Regions from separate parts of the Photobacterium sp. S4TG1 genome, predicted to be linked through region 2. Evidence: predicted binding sites of a transcription regulator. Region 2 holds the regulator's gene; each other region holds the start of a gene.

Region 1 (5,686 bases), on a different contig from region 2:
TCGTGCTTATGCTAAGTTGAACGCAGATCCTCAAGTAATGCGCTATTTTCCTGCAATATTGTCCAATAATGAAAGCGATGCGCAAGCTTCTAGAATAGAAGAACTTATAGCACAACGCGGATGGGGATTTTGGGCGGTGGAACTAAAATCAACCGGGAAGTTTATTGGGTTTGTGGGGCTACATAGTCAAGATGAAACCAGTGGTATTCCTAATGCTCCCTTTATCGAAATAGGTTGGCGATTATCAGCTGAATATTGGGGATCAGGCTATGCGCCTGAAGCGGCAACAAAAGCACTACAGTTTGCTTTTGAGGTTCTTAAAGCTTCATCAGTTTTTGCTTTCACTGCCTTGCAGAATCAGCCTTCGCAACGGGTTATGACTAAAATCGGAATGAAAAATACACAGCAGGATTTTAATCATCCTAAATTGGATCAAGGACATCGGTTAGAGCGACACTGCTTATATACAATCACTCAGCAACAGTGGCTAGCGATTGTTAATCAGCCCGATTAATGAAACTTACACTGTGTTGTGGTAATGAGCGTCGTGATAACAAAGGAAAGAGCCCATGATTTTATACCAATCAACCCGTGATTTATCAGCGTCAGCGCAGATCACATACAACAATATGCGTACCTATTATGAGCATTATGCTGTTAATTGGGAGCAACCAACAATAATAGAGCAAATAGCTGGCTTAGAAAATTGGGATATAGTGTGTGATGGCGAAGTGGTAGGTGCTATTCGATTAGCTGTTGGTGATGACGAATGTTATTTACGCGATCTTCAAATTAGCGATCAATATCAAAATCAAGGTATGGGTGCTCAAGCTATTACGGAGTCTGTTCGATTAGCACGTGAATATGGCGTAAAACAGTTGAGGTTAAGAGTGTTTAAAATCAGTCCGGCTTATCACTTATATACTCGATGTGGTTTTACTATTGCGAGTGAAGATGACCGTTTTTTTAATATGATTCAGAATATTACGTAATAGCCGACGGTATAATAGTTGTTAATCGGCTGTACATCATACAAATGTTAGTATTATAAAATGTGAGGGATTGAGGTGTTAATCCTCAAGCCGACTAAACTTAATGCGAAAGTTCTTATCCTGAGGTTGTTATGAAAGTAATGTTATTGTTGATGTTGTCTATTTTATCTTTTCAAGCATCAGCACAAGAGGCTTATGTTTGTAAAAATGGCACAGCAGAGCGCACTGTTGAAGTCGTTTATAGTCAACCGGGTAACAAAGTACCTTGTGATGTGCAATATATAAAATCGAGCGGCAGCCAAGTGTTATGGAGTGCAAACCATGAGGTCGGTTATTGTGAAAGTAAAGCTCAAGCATTTGCCACCAAACTCGGTACGCTAGGTTGGACTTGCAGCAAAGTAAGCAATGTTGCAGCAGAGCAGCCATTAACTGAATAAGGCTGTGAAATTGCTTAAACGGATTAAAACGCTAACTTTTTAATCCGTTTTATTTTTTAGGTTTATTACTGGTGGTTGTTGATATAACGTCGCTCTCAACACATAGGTTTTCCCTATCAGCTTAATCAGTAAAAACAGCTTTTGTTTTGAGAATGATAGAGATAGATTAAATAACAATAGTTTAGAATTAGATTCGGAAATTCATTATGACAACCATGACAACTCGCTGCCCACATTGTAAAGCCTTAAACCGTTTACCCCTTGATCGTATAAACGATGAAGCGACGTGTGGAACTTGTAAAGAAAAATTACTTGATGGCATGCCAATTGAAGGTACTGCTGATAACTTTGCAAACCTAATTAATGGTGATAAACCTGTTGTTGTCGATTTTTGGGCCCCTTGGTGTAGTCCATGCGTAGGTTTTGCTCCAGTATTTGCTGATGTAGCAACCGAGCGTAATGGTGCAGCTCGTTTCGTTAAAATCGATACAGAAGCGCAACAAGCATTGGCTGGCCAATACCGTATTCGTAGCATTCCAACCATTATGGTCTTTAAAGGTGGTAAAATGGTAGACATGCTCAATGGTGCAATGCCTAAAACTGCCTTTGATCAATGGTTAGATACAGCATTAACTAAATAATTGCCAATGGCGGTATTTGTTAGTGGTATATTGAATTATTAAAGCCTAGTTATATAAAGTAACTGGGCTTTTTTGTGGTTTTTTTTCGATGAAATAGTCGCTAAAAGGAGTATACAGGCTATTATTTATGCGAATTATGTATAAATGTAAAAAAACACTATACTAAATTTTTAATGTGACCAAGATCTCTATATACTCTCGCCTCGGCCAGAACAATTACGTTCAGCCACCTTATTACAAGCTGTCACTAGGATATGTGAACGACCCACGGAGTTGGACCGGCGTTAACTATAGCTTGTTAATTTAGGTGACTTGTATGTTGTACCATTGGACGAACACCCCTTTAGTTATTTACGCATATTGGCGTAATATCCATCTTTTGTTGATCCTTCAGCAAATGTTTTTCCGATGCCACAATACAATCAATACCTACATTATTCGCAACACAATAGGACGAAATAATGCAGTTGTTAATTAGTTTGGCCGGTATTGTCGTACTGGTTTTATTCGCAATTTTACTTTCAGATAACCGCAAAGCTATCAACTGGCGCACAGTGCTGGGTGCTTTAGTACTACAAGCGGGTTTTGCTGCATTGGTATTGTATGTGCCTCTTGGTCAAAAAATGCTTGGTGCAATGAGCCATGGTATTGCTGGCCTATTGAGCTTTGCTGATGTTGGTATTCAGTTCGTTTTCGGTGATTTGTCTAATATTGAAAAAAGCGGTTTTGTGTTTGCGATCCGTGTGTTGCCATTGGTGATCTTCATTAGTGCCTTAATTTCACTGTTGTACTACTTCGGTATTATGCAATGGGTAATTAAAGTGTTGGGTGGTGGTATTCAAAAACTATTGGGAACTAGCCGTGCGGAATCATTAGTAGCAACGGGTAATATCTTCTTATCGCAGGGTGAATCTCCATTATTGGTGCGTCCATTCTTAGCGAAAATGACCCGCTCTGAACTTTTCGTTGTAATGACATGTGGCATGGCATCTGTTGCGGGCTCAGTTTTAGGTGGTTATGCAGGCTTAGGTGTTGATCTTAAATTTTTGATTGCAGCTAGCTTTATGGCTGCGCCTGGTGGTTTGTTAATGGCTAAGATTTTAGTGCCAGAACAACAAGTGCCAGAAGAACAAGTTGAAATCGAAATGGCAACCAGTGAGCACAGTAATGCCATTGATGCATTGGCTGCGGGCGCAATGAACGGTATGAAAGTCTCGGTTGCAATTGGTACGATGTTAATTGCATTTGTGAGTGTTATTGCAATGGCGAATGCTGGCCTTGAGCAAGTGGGTTATGGTCTAGCGAGTTTAACGTCTGCAATTGGCATGGATACAGCGTCACAATGGTTTGCAACAACCCCATTGAGCATGCAGTTGATTCTTGGTTATATCTTTTCACCACTAGCGTTTGTTATTGGCGTGCCAACTCATGAAATGATGGCTGCGGGTACCTTCATTGGTGAAAAACTGATTCTTAATGAATTTGTTGCTTTTATGGATTTTGCATCAGTAAAAGAAACATTATCACAGCATACTCAAGTTATTATTACTTTTGCATTATGTGGCTTTGCTAATATTGGTTCTATTGCGATTCAGATCGGTTCAATTGGTGTTATGGCACCAGAGCGTCGTAGTGATGTTGCTAAATTGGGCTTTAAAGCAGTAATGGCGGCAACGTTAGCAAACTTAATGAGTGCTACGCTAGCGGGTATTTTCGTCACGTTATAATCGAGATGTAACACATTAATCAAGCTAGAAATAGCGTAAGAACAAAGCCGTAGCAATGGTTGTTGCTACGGCTTTGTTATATGTATTGATGGTGTTACTTATCAAATTGCTTAATTAAGACTGAGGTATCAGCGCGATTAAATCCACGTTGTTGTAGCTTTTCATATTCACTATCAACTTGTTTTGCTAAGGGCAATTCCACGTTAAGTTTTTCAGCCGCATCAAAACAGATAGCAAGATCTTTACGCATCCAATCAATAGCAAAGCCAAAATCAAACGAATCAGCCGCCATGGTTTGCGCTCGATTTTCTAATTGCCATGAGCCAGCAGCACCGTGCTTTAATACTTCTGTCATGGTGTGAATATCAAGCCCTGCTGCTTTCGCAAGTGTTACCGCTTCAGATAAGCCCTGTAATACACCTGCGATACATAACTGATTAGCCATTTTTGTTATTTGGCCATAGCCTGTTTCGCCCATTAATGTCGTTGCTTTTGCATATTGTGAAATAGCATGTTTGACTTTATTAAATACCGCTTCATTGCCGCCAACCATAACGGTTAGGCATCCATTAATTGCGCCAGCTTCACCGCCTGAGACGGGGGCATCTAAAAAATCGCAACCAATAGCATGTGCGGCATCGGCAATTTCACGTGCCACATCGGCTGAGGCTGTGGTGTGATCGACTAAAATAGCCCCTGGCTTTGCGGTAACTAAAATACCTTGCTGGCCTTTATAAATTTCGCGTACGTCATTGTCGTTACCGACACAGGTGAAAATAATGTCAGCATCTTTTACGGCATCAGAAGGGGTGAGGGCTGTCGCGCCCTTATATTCTTGAGCCCAAGCTTCAGCTTTTGCTTGAGTTCGATTATAAACGGTTACATGATAACCCGCTTTGGCAAGGTGGCCAGCCATTGAATAGCCCATTGTTCCAAGCCCTAAAAAAGCAACGTTTGCTGTCATCGTCAATACTTCCTTGATTTTAATTGTGAGCAGTTTGTAACATCATAACAGACTGCATTATTGCGTAAATGGCTATACCTTGTATGTGTTTTATGTAAATAAGTGAGGTTTATCAATAGGATTAATTATTTGAAATTAATCGCTTGTAACAATTTGTGTTGGCAATTATCATAACACTCACTTTTATTTTGTGGATTGGCTTAGTCAAATCTAATGTTGACAGCAGTGTTACGTATAATGTTATTGGTGTTATGTCTAGGAGCAAGTTCATTTGCTTCGGCATCGACACATACAAACATTATGCATTTCACCTCGACCAGTCCTGTATATACAGATGTACTTGAAGCACCAGTGCTTAACCCAAAGGTGGTTAATGCTACAAAGGTGACAATAGAGACTGCGAGCTATATTGATCGTGCTCTGCATCATGATGCGAACCAAGCGCCGACACAAAAACATCCCACGGATCGCTATGTAAGTAATAATGGCTTACCCGTTTCTTTTTATAGCACCCGCTTAGTATGGAATTTTCCATCGCCAACAAATCTTAAATTACCGCCTCATAGTGGTAAACATCACCGCGCTGAAGTGATTAATCTACAAAATATGATTAATACTTCGACACGATCGTTAAATAGTTTTTATCATAGTGCTGATGAAATTGCGCCGACATTTGAATTAGCCTTTGAATTCCCCTTACTCCCTATACCTATGCTTGCCATTGGGTATATTGAGCCTCTCAGCCCACAAAGTGATTGGATTTTAACGATAAAATCCTCGTCATCACGTGTGTCTGGCTGGAAAGAATCTAATTTACTCTATTCACACTACGGACACTCGTTCGTTACCGCATAAGACATTACTGGCACTTATGTCATTTATGGCATGGTGTGCTTTACTTAGTGATGTTGCTTTCATCGACACA
Region 2 (5,686 bases):
GGGCCATATAACTTTCCCGCACATTTACCGAATGGCCATATTATTCCAGCGCTATTAGCGGGTAATACCGTGGTATTTAAGCCCTCAGAGCTGACGCCTAATACCGCTCAGCGAATGTGTGAGTTGTGGCAGCAAGCCGGTATTACTGATGGTGTTCTAAATTTAGTGCAAGGTGGGCGTGCAACAGGAGCCGCATTATCGATGGCAACAGGAGTCGCAGGCGTATTATTTACAGGAAGTGCATACACCGGACATTTACTGCACCAACAATTTGCAGGGCAGCCGCAAACCATGTTGGCCTTGGAGATGGGAGGCAATAATCCATTGGTAGTAGGTCAAGAGTATGGCGACATTGAGGCGGCAGTATATGCCATTATTCAATCCGCTTTTTTAAGTGCAGGGCAGCGTTGTACGTGTGCTCGGCGGTTATATATCGCTACTGGAAAAGCTGGCGATGCAATATTAGCGCGGTTAGTTGTTGTTGCTTCACAATTGCAGGTCGGTGATCCATTAGCAATACCGGCACCGTTTATGGGACCATTAATTTCTTCCGTTGCAGCGGATCAAATTATGGCACATCAGCAGCAATTATTTGCCGCTGGTGGAATTGCTTTATTAACGGCAACCCGTGGGCACGGTGCAATTGTAACACCGGCGATTATCGATGTTAGTGCGATCAGTGAGCTTGCAGATGAAGAATATTTTGGGCCGTTATTGCAGGTCTGTCGTTATACTGATTTTACTCAAGCGGTGGTAAGTGCTAATCAAACGCGCTATGGCTTAGCTGCAGGATTAATTTCAACCGATGAGCAGCAATGGCAGTATTTTATTGATCATATTCGTGCAGGGATTGTAAATCGAAATCGACCATTAACGGGGGCGAGTGGCGATGCGCCTTTTGGTGGCCCAGGTGCTTCAGGTAACTTGCGTCCAAGTGCTTATTATGCAGCGGATTATTGTGCCTATCCAATGGCATCAGTTGAAGGGGAACAATTACAATTACCGTCCCAATTAGCGCCAGGAGTGAGCTTGAACTAAGGTTTAGTAAGTAATAATGCTTTCAATAAGCAGGCTGATTATGGAATCTATAACACAACTTTTTGATGGTTTATGGCACGATTATAGTCAACGATTATGCCCCTCCGCGGTACAGATACAGCAGTTGTTAACTGAGGACACGACGTTACTCAATGATCATATTGCATTGCGCAGTTTTGGAATACCTAAGTGTGGATTAGCAGTGCTTGCTGCGCCATTTATTGCTTTAGGATACCAACCGCAGGCAAAATATCATTTTAGTGCTAAAAAACTGTATGCCGAATCATTTATCCATGCCAATCCTTTATTACCAAAGGTCTTTATTAGCGAATTACAACTAGCTGGGTGCTCCGCTGAATTGCAGCGTGCAATACGGGCATTGCTTGATCAGGTGGGTGATGATTATTTTCATCAGTCTGATTTTGTTTATAGAGGGCGTCCGTGGCAACTTGATTTTGCAACCTACCAGTTCTTAGCCGCAGAAAGTGAATATGCGGCATGGGTTGCGGCCCATGGTTTTGGTGCGAATCATTTTACGGTCAATATTAATCAGTTAGAGCAGTTTGCTAACCTTGAAGAGGTCAATCATTTATTGCGTCATAATCAATTTGTCATTAATCAAGCAGGTGGTGAGATAAAAGGCAATGCCGAGGTTATGTTAGAGCAATCAGCAACTATGGCTGACAAGGTTGGAGTCAGCTTTCGTGATGGCATTCATAATATCCCAGGTGGTTTTTATGAATTTGCTAAACGCTATCCTCAAGCGAATGGCGAATTATATGAAGGGTTTGTTGTTGATTCTGCAAATAAAATATTTGAAAGTACGGATCGCTAGTATATTTCGATGTGCCGTTGTATTTGCCGTAAAGACCGTCGATAGGCAAATTAACATAATACAGTGCTTAGCATATAAGCACTGTCATAAGGCTAGTTATCTAATGGTGAAGCCCAAACACCTGATTCATCTGCAGGGCAGCGACGTAACCCTGTTTGTTGTTCGAGATAACAGCGGCTATCACTAAACCCTGTCATTTCAATCGTCGTGGGTTGAGTGGTTAATACGCCAGGTACCGTGGTGAAACTATTCGCAGAAAAGCGTTCAATATCCATATTGGCCATCATTGATTTAATATCCGTTTGTGAGCAAAATGTAACACAAATGGGTGTTATTACAAATTAAATTTTAACAGTAATACTGACGCTGCCAATGATTGTTTTATGGAGGTAATTTTGGAAATGCAGAGAAAAAAAAAACCGCAGGTATAAGCTGCGGTTTCATCGGTGATCACGGTATCGCTATAATAATTAGCGTGTGCCGTAAACCACAATAGTTTTACCATGAGCAGAAATAAGATTTTGCTCTTCTAGCATTTTAAGAATACGGCCGACTGTTTCACGAGAACAACCTACGATCTGACCAATTTCTTGACGAGTGATCTTAATTTGCATGCCATCAGGGTGTGTCATTGCATCCGGTTGTTTTGCAAGATTCAATAATGTCTGTGCAATACGACCTGTAACATCAAGGAATGCAAGATCACCAACTTTTTGACTTGTCACTTGTAGACGACATGCCATTTGAGCAGATAAACGCATTAGAATATCTGGGTTAACTTGAATTAATTGACGGAATTTTTTAAATGAAATTTCTGCAACTTCACAAGGGCTTTTTGCGCGAACCCAAGCTGTACGTTCTTGGTCTTCTTCGAACAAGCCGAGTTCACCAATAAAGTCGCCCTGGTTTAGGTAAGAAAGAATCATTTCCTTACCTTCTTCATCCTTGATTAATACAGCAACAGAACCCTTCACGATGTAGTACAAAGTTTCTGCTTTTTCACCTGCGTGAATTAACGTGCTCTTTGATGGATATTTGTGAATGTGACAATGGGAAAGAAACCACTCTAAAGTTGGATCTGTTTGCGGTTTACCTGGAACCATATTACTAACTTCCTCTGCATATGTTGCCCAACAATATGTTCTGTAAAGATAACTCGACAAAACTGTGTGTTGGCAGGGTTTATTCACTCAGCTGATGGGCTGCGAGCTAACTTAAACTGGTTTAGAGTGTATCCTTTTTTTGGGGCTTTTTCTTGATATTGATCTCGATGACCCGCTCATTTATGAGAGATAAGTGTGCACATGATCACATCGTTGTGACTTAGTTACCAAAAGCGCTGTTTCAAAGTGGTTTTACTCTCTAATTCTAGCAATAGAAATATGCAACACAATTAGCATTAGGCGAAATAAATAACGTTTACATCGATGGAATTATCAACAAAAATAAGCTCAACTTTTAAATAATATAGCTAAAGGATATAAAAATGCAGTCACGTGTGAAATGGGTAGAAAACATGACTTTTGTTGGCCAATCAGCTTCAGGTCACAGTGTTGTTTTAGATGGTAACGGTGGTGAAAAAGCCCCAAGCCCAATGGAGTTGGTACTGATGGCTACGGGAGGTTGTAGTTCTGTGGATGTCGTTAGTGGTTTACAGGATTTACAGCAGCAGATCACGGCTTGTGAAGTAAATCTTTCTGCTGAGCGTCGTGAGCAAGCACCACGAATTTTCACTCATGCAAACTTACACTTTATTGTTACTGGTCATGATTTAAGTAGTGAGTTAGTGAGCAAAGTGGTGGCTGACTCGCTTGAAAAATACTGTTCAGTTTGTTTAATGCTGGGGCAGGGTGTTGAAATGAGTCACAGCTATGAAATTGTTGTGGCATAGTTCGCCCACGATGACGGTTGCTGATATTAGTAACCGTTTATTAATATCGCTGGTTGTAGTGTTTACTCATGCTATTTTCCCATTTTCAATAAGTTGTTCAAGCAACGGTCGCATAATCAGCTCCATCGCAAAACTCATTTTTCCCCCAGGAACGACAAGAGTGTTGTGACGTGACATAAAGGAACCTTGAATCATCGCTAGGAGATGTGGAAAGTCAACATTCTTTAAGCCTCGAAAACGGATCACAACAAAGCTTTCATCTAAACTTGGAATACCTTTGGCACTAACGGGATTGGATGTATCAACGGTTGGAACACGCTGAAAATTAATATGGGTGCGAGAAAATTGGGGAGTGATGTAATTAAGATAGTCATCCATTGAGCGCACAATTGATTCCATCACAGCTTCTCTTGAATGACCGCGATCTCGAGTATCTCGAATAATCTTTTGAATCCACTCTAGGTTAACAATAGGCACCATACCAATCAGTAAATCAACATGCTGAGCAACATTAGTTTCGCCATCAACCACACCGCCATGTAATCCTTCATAAAATAGCACATCAGTATTTTCAGCGAGCTGTTGCCAAGGGGTGAAAGTACCAGGCATTTGATTGTAAGGTACTGCTTCATCAAAAGTATGTAAGTAGCGGCGAAACTTACCACTGCCGTCATGAGCATATTGCTCGAAAAAGTAGGCTAATTGTTCAAAATCATTGGCTTCAGCGCCGAAATAGCTGATATGACGACCTTGCTCTTTAGCTTTACGAATTTCACAATCCATTTCAGGGCGAGTGAAGCGATGAAAACTATCACCTTCTAGCCATGCAGCGTTGATGTCCATCATATTAAACATCTTGCGAAAGGCTTCAGAGGTAGTGGTCGTCCCCGCACCTGATGAACCCGTGACTGCAATAATAGGATGTTTTACCGACATAACTCACCTTGTTGTTGTGATTAACACAGGTTTAATAACAAATAATGGATAACCATAAATGTTACTACAGGTTTGCTAAAATGTCGGTATTAAGTGATAAAAATGCAACTGAAGGCAAGTTTTAATGGTCATCGCTACAATAACGTGCTGATCACATTTGATTGCGAAGCTTAATATCCACTGATTCATGTAATTCAGAGAATACAATCACCGCATCTCCTGATTGTAGTTGGCATCGAACATAAGCCACTTTATCGCTGAGGCTGATCTCTACTTCGCCATAATCAGTACCTTCTCGTAAAATAAACTGCTCAATAAGGTTGGTTAATGTTTCTGGTGCGATGTCTTGCCAAGGAATAATCATTACAACTTCTTAAATGACTAATGAAATAATAACTGCAGTATATTCTTAAAATTCACGATAAAGAAAGTCAGCCATTAATTATTTAAGTGGCTGTGATTGATGCGAGTTGAGTTGGTGTTGAAACCATTCTGGCACTGTGTGCTCTAACCAAAATTGGGGTTTGAGTAAGCTGCCACAAATAAAACCAACATGACCACCTGTAGTGGATAAATCATAACGAATATTGAAGGGTAAAGGCTGTGATGGAATAACATCGTTATTCATAAATGGATCGTCTTTGGCGTGAATAATACGTAAAGGACTGCGAATGTTCGTTAATTGTTTTAAGCCACTGCAACGTTGATAGTAGTCATTCGCATTTTTGAAACCATGTAATGGTGCTGTTATCGCTTGGTCAAATTGCCACACACTACGAATTGATGCCAGTTGTTGGTGATTAATGGGCATTGTGTGAGGTTGACGGTCAATTTTTTTAGCGACGGTACGTTTGAGAGAGGTGAGTAAGTAGCGTTGATAAACTTGTGAGAATCCTTGTTGAATACGATCAGAACATGAAGCAAGGTTCAATGGTGGTGATATTGCTTGAGCTGCAATTAGTTCGCTATTATCAGGGTAGGTCGCT
Region 3 (5,686 bases), on a different contig from region 2:
TTCAGCATTTAATTGACCAGATACTGTTAGGAATGTTTCTTTGCCAAAGAAATCTTTGTCAAAATCCACTTCGCCTTTGTCTGTCATTGGCAAGTTTGCCATATCTAGCGTAGACACACGGAACATCTCACCAGCACCTTCACAATCAGACGCTGTGATAAGTGGTGCTGACATCCAGATGAAGCCTTGCTCGTGGTAGAAACGGTGAATCGCTTGAGATAGACAGTTACGGACACGTGCAACCGCGCCAATTACGTTAGTACGTGGGCGTAGGTGTGCAACTTCACGTAAATACTCAATAGAGTGACGTGTTTTAGCCATTGGGTATGTTTCTGCATCTTCTACCCAGCCAACAACTTTAACGGCTGTTGCTGCTAATTCGAAATCTTGACCTTTAGCAGGAGAGGCAACAATTGTACCTGTGACTTCAACAGAGCAACCAGTTGTTAATTTAAGAACTTCTTCCTGGTAATTATTTAACTCATTAGAGACCACGGCCTGAATCGGGTCGAAACAAGAGCCGTCATAAATGGCAAGGAAAGAAATTCCAGCTTTGGAATCACGACGTGAGCGAACCCAACCGCGAACAGTGACTTCACTGTCTACAGCAAGTTTACCGCTTAATACGTCTGTTACAGGCGCGTAAGTCATGTTTAAGTTATTCTCCGTTTAGGCACTTCACTTTGGAATTAAAGTATTACGTGCTTAAAGATATCGTTGTATAAGTAATATTACCTTTCTTACGTCAAGCATCAAGCATTGATCTCATTAGATTGATAAATTGATGAAGGAAAGTGGGAATTTATACAGAAGGTTGGTCAAGAAATGATCGTTTTGGCAATGATAAGCAAAACCTCTCTTATCATTGCATTGTTATTTGTTGATATTATGGCATGGGATGAAAATGCTGAGGGTTAAGCAATCGCTAAATATTTATGGGTTTGAATTGATAAACGCCAATTACGCGCGATGCATGTTGAAATGCATAGTTCTGTTGCTCGTGGTTTTTGACTGATAGGTTGCAGTGCTATTGTAACATCAGTACGCAGTGTTACTGGGGCTAGCAAAGCGTCTAATTGTTCAATGTCTTTGTGAGTGCCAACGGGATGTTTGATTTCATTTGCACGTGCTAGCGCTGACGATAATACAGGTAGTTTTGCTTTCATATTGATTTTAGGAGACACCGTTACCCACGTTTGATCACTGGTTAAAATCTCTGAAGTACCACTGGTTTCAATTTGGCAATTAAAGCCGGATTTTTCTAGCGCTGTTGTCAGTGGACGTAGATCATAAATACACGGTTCGCCACCGGTGATCACCACATGTTTGGCGGTGTAGCCTTGCTCAACTAATAGATCAACGATGCCATTTGCGTCAAGTTTGGTCCAAAGTGGAGAGTCTTCGGTTTTAATCATAATACGTTCAACATTGACTAAATCTTCAGCTTCAGCAGTCCATGTTTGTTTAGTGTCACACCATGAGCAACCTACAGGGCAAACTTGTAAACGAACAAAAATAGCAGGAACACCAGTGAATACACCTTCACCTTGAATAGTTTCGAAGACTTCATTAATTTTGTACACGCGTAACCTCATACTTCTCTATCGTTACTTTTGGATATCGTAATCTAGCTGCCACCTGTGAATGACGTTTAGCAAAAGCACGGAGGAGATTAAATTTACTAATTGAATTTATACTCGGCGAAATGCCGATTTATCATTATGTCAGAAGCGAAAGCGGAAGTCTTTATGGATTCCTCGTGACGGCTGTCACGTCCTGAGTACAAGAGACTTCACAATTACTTCGCAAAGTAAAAAAATTGAAAATAGAATGATATTTATCGCTGTTTTTCCTCTAGGAGTATCGACATGTATGTCGCTCAGCCAGGTCATATTGATCATATAAAAAGAAATAATGCCGGGAGCGTATATAAACTTATTGATCTGTACGGACCTATTTCGCGGATTGAATTATCTAAACGTAGCCAATTAGCACCAGCAAGTATTACCAAGATCACTCGAGAATTAATTGAAGCACATTTAATAAAAGAAACACAATATCAAGAATCTACAAGTCGTGGACGGCCAGCGATAGGACTTGTTCCTGCAAATGAAGGTTGGCAATTTTTGTCGATTAGATTGGGGCGAGGTTATTTGACGATTGCCTTACACTCATTGAGTGGTGATATTTTAGTGGAAGAGCGCCAAAATATTAATCAAGTTGAGCAAGATGATGTGGTTACAAAGTTGTTACTCGAAATTAATACATTTTTTGCCAATCATGTAAGTGCACTTGATCGTATTTCAGCCATTGCAATTTCGCTTCCTGGATTAGTGAATGCAGCTGATGGTATTGTTTTACAAATGCCGCATTATACTATTAAGGATCTACCATTAAGCGATATTATTCATCAAGCAACAGGATTACCTGTATTTGTTGGTAATGATACTCGTTCATGGGCATTAGCCGAAAAGCTATTTGGGAATTCGCGTGGCATTTCAAATTCGATTTTAGTGTCTGTGCACAATGGAGTCGGGGCTGGCATTATTTTAGATGATACGGTGCTGCAAGGTCGTACTGGTAATATAGGTGAGTTGGGACATATTCAAGTTAAACCTTATGGCAAACGTTGTTTTTGCGGTAATCATGGTTGCTTAGAGACGGTAGCAAGTTTGAGTGCCGTTTTAGAGCAAACTCTTACCCGTTTACAAGAAGGGCATTCATCAATACTCACAGCTTCAACTTTGACCATTGAGGCGCTTTGTGATGCCGCGGTAGCTGGTGATTCCCTTGCTCGTCAAATTATTATTGATCTTGGGCATCATCTTGGCCAGGCAATAGCGATTATGGTGAATTTATTTAATCCTCAACGTATTTTAATTGGTGGAGAATTAAATCGCGCAAAATCTGTGTTATATCCTGCAATTATGGAGTGTGTTATTTCTCAAACATTGCCTATTTATAATCGCGATCTAGAACTTCAAGAAAGCCGCTTTTATACTCAAGCTACGATGCCTGGTGCGGCATTAGTAAAGCAAGCTCTTTATGACGGACATTTATTGATGAAATTAATTGATGGCTAAAATTGCTCTTTAATTTCCATATAACTCTCTCGAATATGTTCAATAAGTGCTTGAATGCGTTTGGCAGGTTTTCGAGTATAGGGATAGACTGCATAAATTCCGACGACTTTTCCCGCATGTGAGGCTAAGACTTCAACTAATTGGCCTTGCTGTAATTCGTTATACACTAAGCAGGTAGGTAAGTAAGCAATACCATTACCAGCTAATGTCACTTTTTTTAAAGCTGCAGCGTTATCTGATGAAAAATTACCACTGACTTTATGAGTGTAGATTTTATTTTGGCGAATAAATTGCCAGTCAAAAGGACCTGAACTCTGTGGGTTATAGCCTAAACAATTATGACTATTGAGTGCCTTGGGTGTTTCTGGTGTACCGTGTTGCTCAAAGTAAGCTGGTGAAGCGCAGATTACCCAACGTGAATTGAAAATATGGCGTGCAATAAGGCTAGAATCTTCCAAATAACCCGTACGGATCACCAGATCATAATTATCAGCGACAAGATCAACAAAGTGGTTGTTTAGCGACATATCAACCGTTAGACCAGGGTGTTTTTGGCAAAAGGTAGAGACAGCATTAGCTAGTACTAGTTCTCCTGAAATAGTAGGGACTGACATGCGAATTTTGCCTGACAGTGCTTCACTATAACCGGTTACTGAGTCAAAGGCTGTTTGTGCAATATTGCTGATACTCTTGGCGCGATGATAGAGCACTTCGCCTGGCTCTGTCAGTGTTAGCTTACGGGTCGTACGATAAATAAGTTGTAGCCCTAAGCTGGTTTCAAGTTTACTGATGCGTTTACTAACGACAGATTTAGTGATGTTATTTAATTCAGCAACTTTACTGAATGAGCCATACTCAATGACTTGAGTAAAAAGAACGAGATCATCAATAGCAGGCATGTCAATATTCCAATAGTCTGTTAATAGCTGAATTATACGCGAAAAAAAACGCAGTCCGATAACTGCGTTTTTTCATATTCCCGTTTAAGTGCTTAACCACTAGCATCCTGCTAGTTTGTTTATCACTATTGGTGATAAGTAAAATTACATATCATCAATAATGATGTAGGTGGCAAAGACGGGCCCATGCACACCAACAACTTTGATCAGCTCGATATCTGCAGTCGAACTCGGACCTGAAATAAAATTCACACATGATGGAATACGTTCACCATTCTGTGCTTTTTGATGTAAAAGTTCTGTCGCTTGAGTTAAACGAGGAACGATATTACTTTTAGGCACAATGAAAACAGAGGCTTCAGGGAGCAAACTAACGGCTCGACCTTGTGCTGCTTGACTATAAAGTACCATAGTACCTGATTCAGCTAATGCCTGTTCTGCGAATACTACGCCGACTTTAGCTCGCTCTGCAACTGCAATATTTGCATCATAACCAGCACTATGATCCCAGATGTAGACACCATGTTGCTTTTCAGCTAAATCTTTCGGATTTACTATATCTAATAGACGATTATCCGCTGTAAAGATGGTTTCTCCGATAGGATTAAGGCCTTCGCCATCATCAGTGCAATAGTGGAAACATACATTACGTAATGTTTCTGTCAGCTTATCTTTTGTTGTAACCACTGCCTGAGAGGCTAATGTTGTTTCAGTGTAATCCACTAAAATAGCTTTTAATTCATCTTGGCTTTTACCGGCAAAGACGTCTTTGTGACAGTTATACTTAAGGTTTGGACGTACTATCGGTGTTGTAATACGCTCACGACCAAGTTGTTTGGCGATATTATCAAGGAAGCTATCGCGGTTAAAAATACGTTGCTCTGACATGCGGAAGCTCCTTATTTGTCATCTCTGTTTTTAAACCAGCTACGGAATGATTGACCTGTTGGTGTTGGTAAATCACGCGTTTGTGTCCATGCGTTAAGTAAGCCAACTTTAAAGGGTAGCTTGCCATCTTTAATCAGTTTTCCAGCCATAATTGCGCCGATTTTAACTGTTTTGTCCCAGATAAAAGGGTGTGCATTCACAAAATTAAAGCCAGTAATTGCGGCACGTTCTGATGAAGCGGTGATTTTCTCTTCACCCATGATCTGACGGTGTTTGAGTAATAAATCAGATAATGGAATTTTTACTGGGCACACATCATGACAAGCACGACATAAACTACAGGCATTAGGTAGGTCTTTAAAATCTTCATAGCCACCAAGTAGTGGTGATAATACTGCACCAATTGGACCTGAATAGATTGAGCCGTAAGATTGGCCACCAATATGACGGTAAGCAGGGCAAGTGTTAACACACGCAGCACAACGGATACAGCGTAGAATTGGGCGGAATTCTGAGCCTAGAATTTTTGAACGACCATTATCGACAATAACAAGGTGGAATTCTTCTGGACCATCACAGTTATCACCTTCACGTGGACCCGTTAATGCGGTTACGTAACCTGTTAACGGTAGACCAACAGCACTGCGACATAATAGGCTAGCAACAATATCAAACTCTTCAAAGGTTGGAACAATACGCTCCATCCCCATGACAGCGATATGTGTTTTTGGCAAGCTGGTGGCTAGACGTGCGTTACCTTCGTTTGTTACTAAAGTAACGGTACCTGATTCTGCAATCGCAAAGTTGCACCCAGTA

What was found. Region 2 encodes CRP, which controls carbon source genes, mostly activating them, when cyclic AMP is high. Its sites were predicted from a motif close to TGTGANNNNNNTCACA; they were not measured.
Region 1: the regulator CRP is predicted to act here: its motif matches at 2,245-2,260, upstream of VXS03_RS13780 (NupC/NupG family nucleoside CNT transporter).
Region 3: the regulator CRP is predicted to act here: its motif matches at 1,759-1,774, upstream of mlc (sugar metabolism global transcriptional regulator Mlc).

What each region holds. Positions count from the first base shown of each region.
Region 1 covers NZ_JAYXUH010000012.1:8,385-14,070, forward strand. Annotated here, with positions in the region: gene VXS03_RS13760 (GNAT family N-acetyltransferase) at 1-514, shown strand, start outside; gene VXS03_RS13765 (GNAT family N-acetyltransferase) at 570-992, shown strand; gene VXS03_RS13770 (hypothetical protein) at 1,124-1,429, shown strand; gene trxC (thioredoxin TrxC) at 1,636-2,070, shown strand; gene VXS03_RS13780 (NupC/NupG family nucleoside CNT transporter) at 2,532-3,797, shown strand; gene VXS03_RS13785 (NAD(P)-dependent oxidoreductase) at 3,892-4,761, opposite strand; gene VXS03_RS13790 (hypothetical protein) at 4,987-5,616, shown strand.
Region 2 covers NZ_JAYXUH010000008.1:143,007-148,692, forward strand. Annotated here, with positions in the region: gene astD (succinylglutamate-semialdehyde dehydrogenase) at 1-1,038, shown strand, start outside; gene VXS03_RS11670 (DUF1338 domain-containing protein) at 1,079-1,873, shown strand; gene VXS03_RS11675 (hypothetical protein) at 1,966-2,160, opposite strand; gene crp (cAMP-activated global transcriptional regulator CRP) at 2,344-2,976, opposite strand; gene VXS03_RS11685 (OsmC family protein) at 3,360-3,764, shown strand; gene VXS03_RS11690 (phosphoribulokinase) at 3,831-4,700, opposite strand; gene VXS03_RS11695 (YheU family protein) at 4,852-5,064, opposite strand; gene VXS03_RS11700 (hydrolase) at 5,143-5,686, opposite strand, start outside.
Region 3 covers NZ_JAYXUH010000001.1:179,592-185,277, reverse strand. Annotated here, with positions in the region: gene asnS (asparagine--tRNA ligase) at 1-651, opposite strand, end outside; gene queE (7-carboxy-7-deazaguanine synthase QueE) at 915-1,595, opposite strand; gene mlc (sugar metabolism global transcriptional regulator Mlc) at 1,869-3,083, shown strand; gene VXS03_RS00950 (LysR family transcriptional regulator) at 3,080-3,982, opposite strand; gene VXS03_RS00945 (LutC/YkgG family protein) at 4,127-4,870, opposite strand; gene VXS03_RS00940 (LutB/LldF family L-lactate oxidation iron-sulfur protein) at 4,882-5,686, opposite strand, start outside.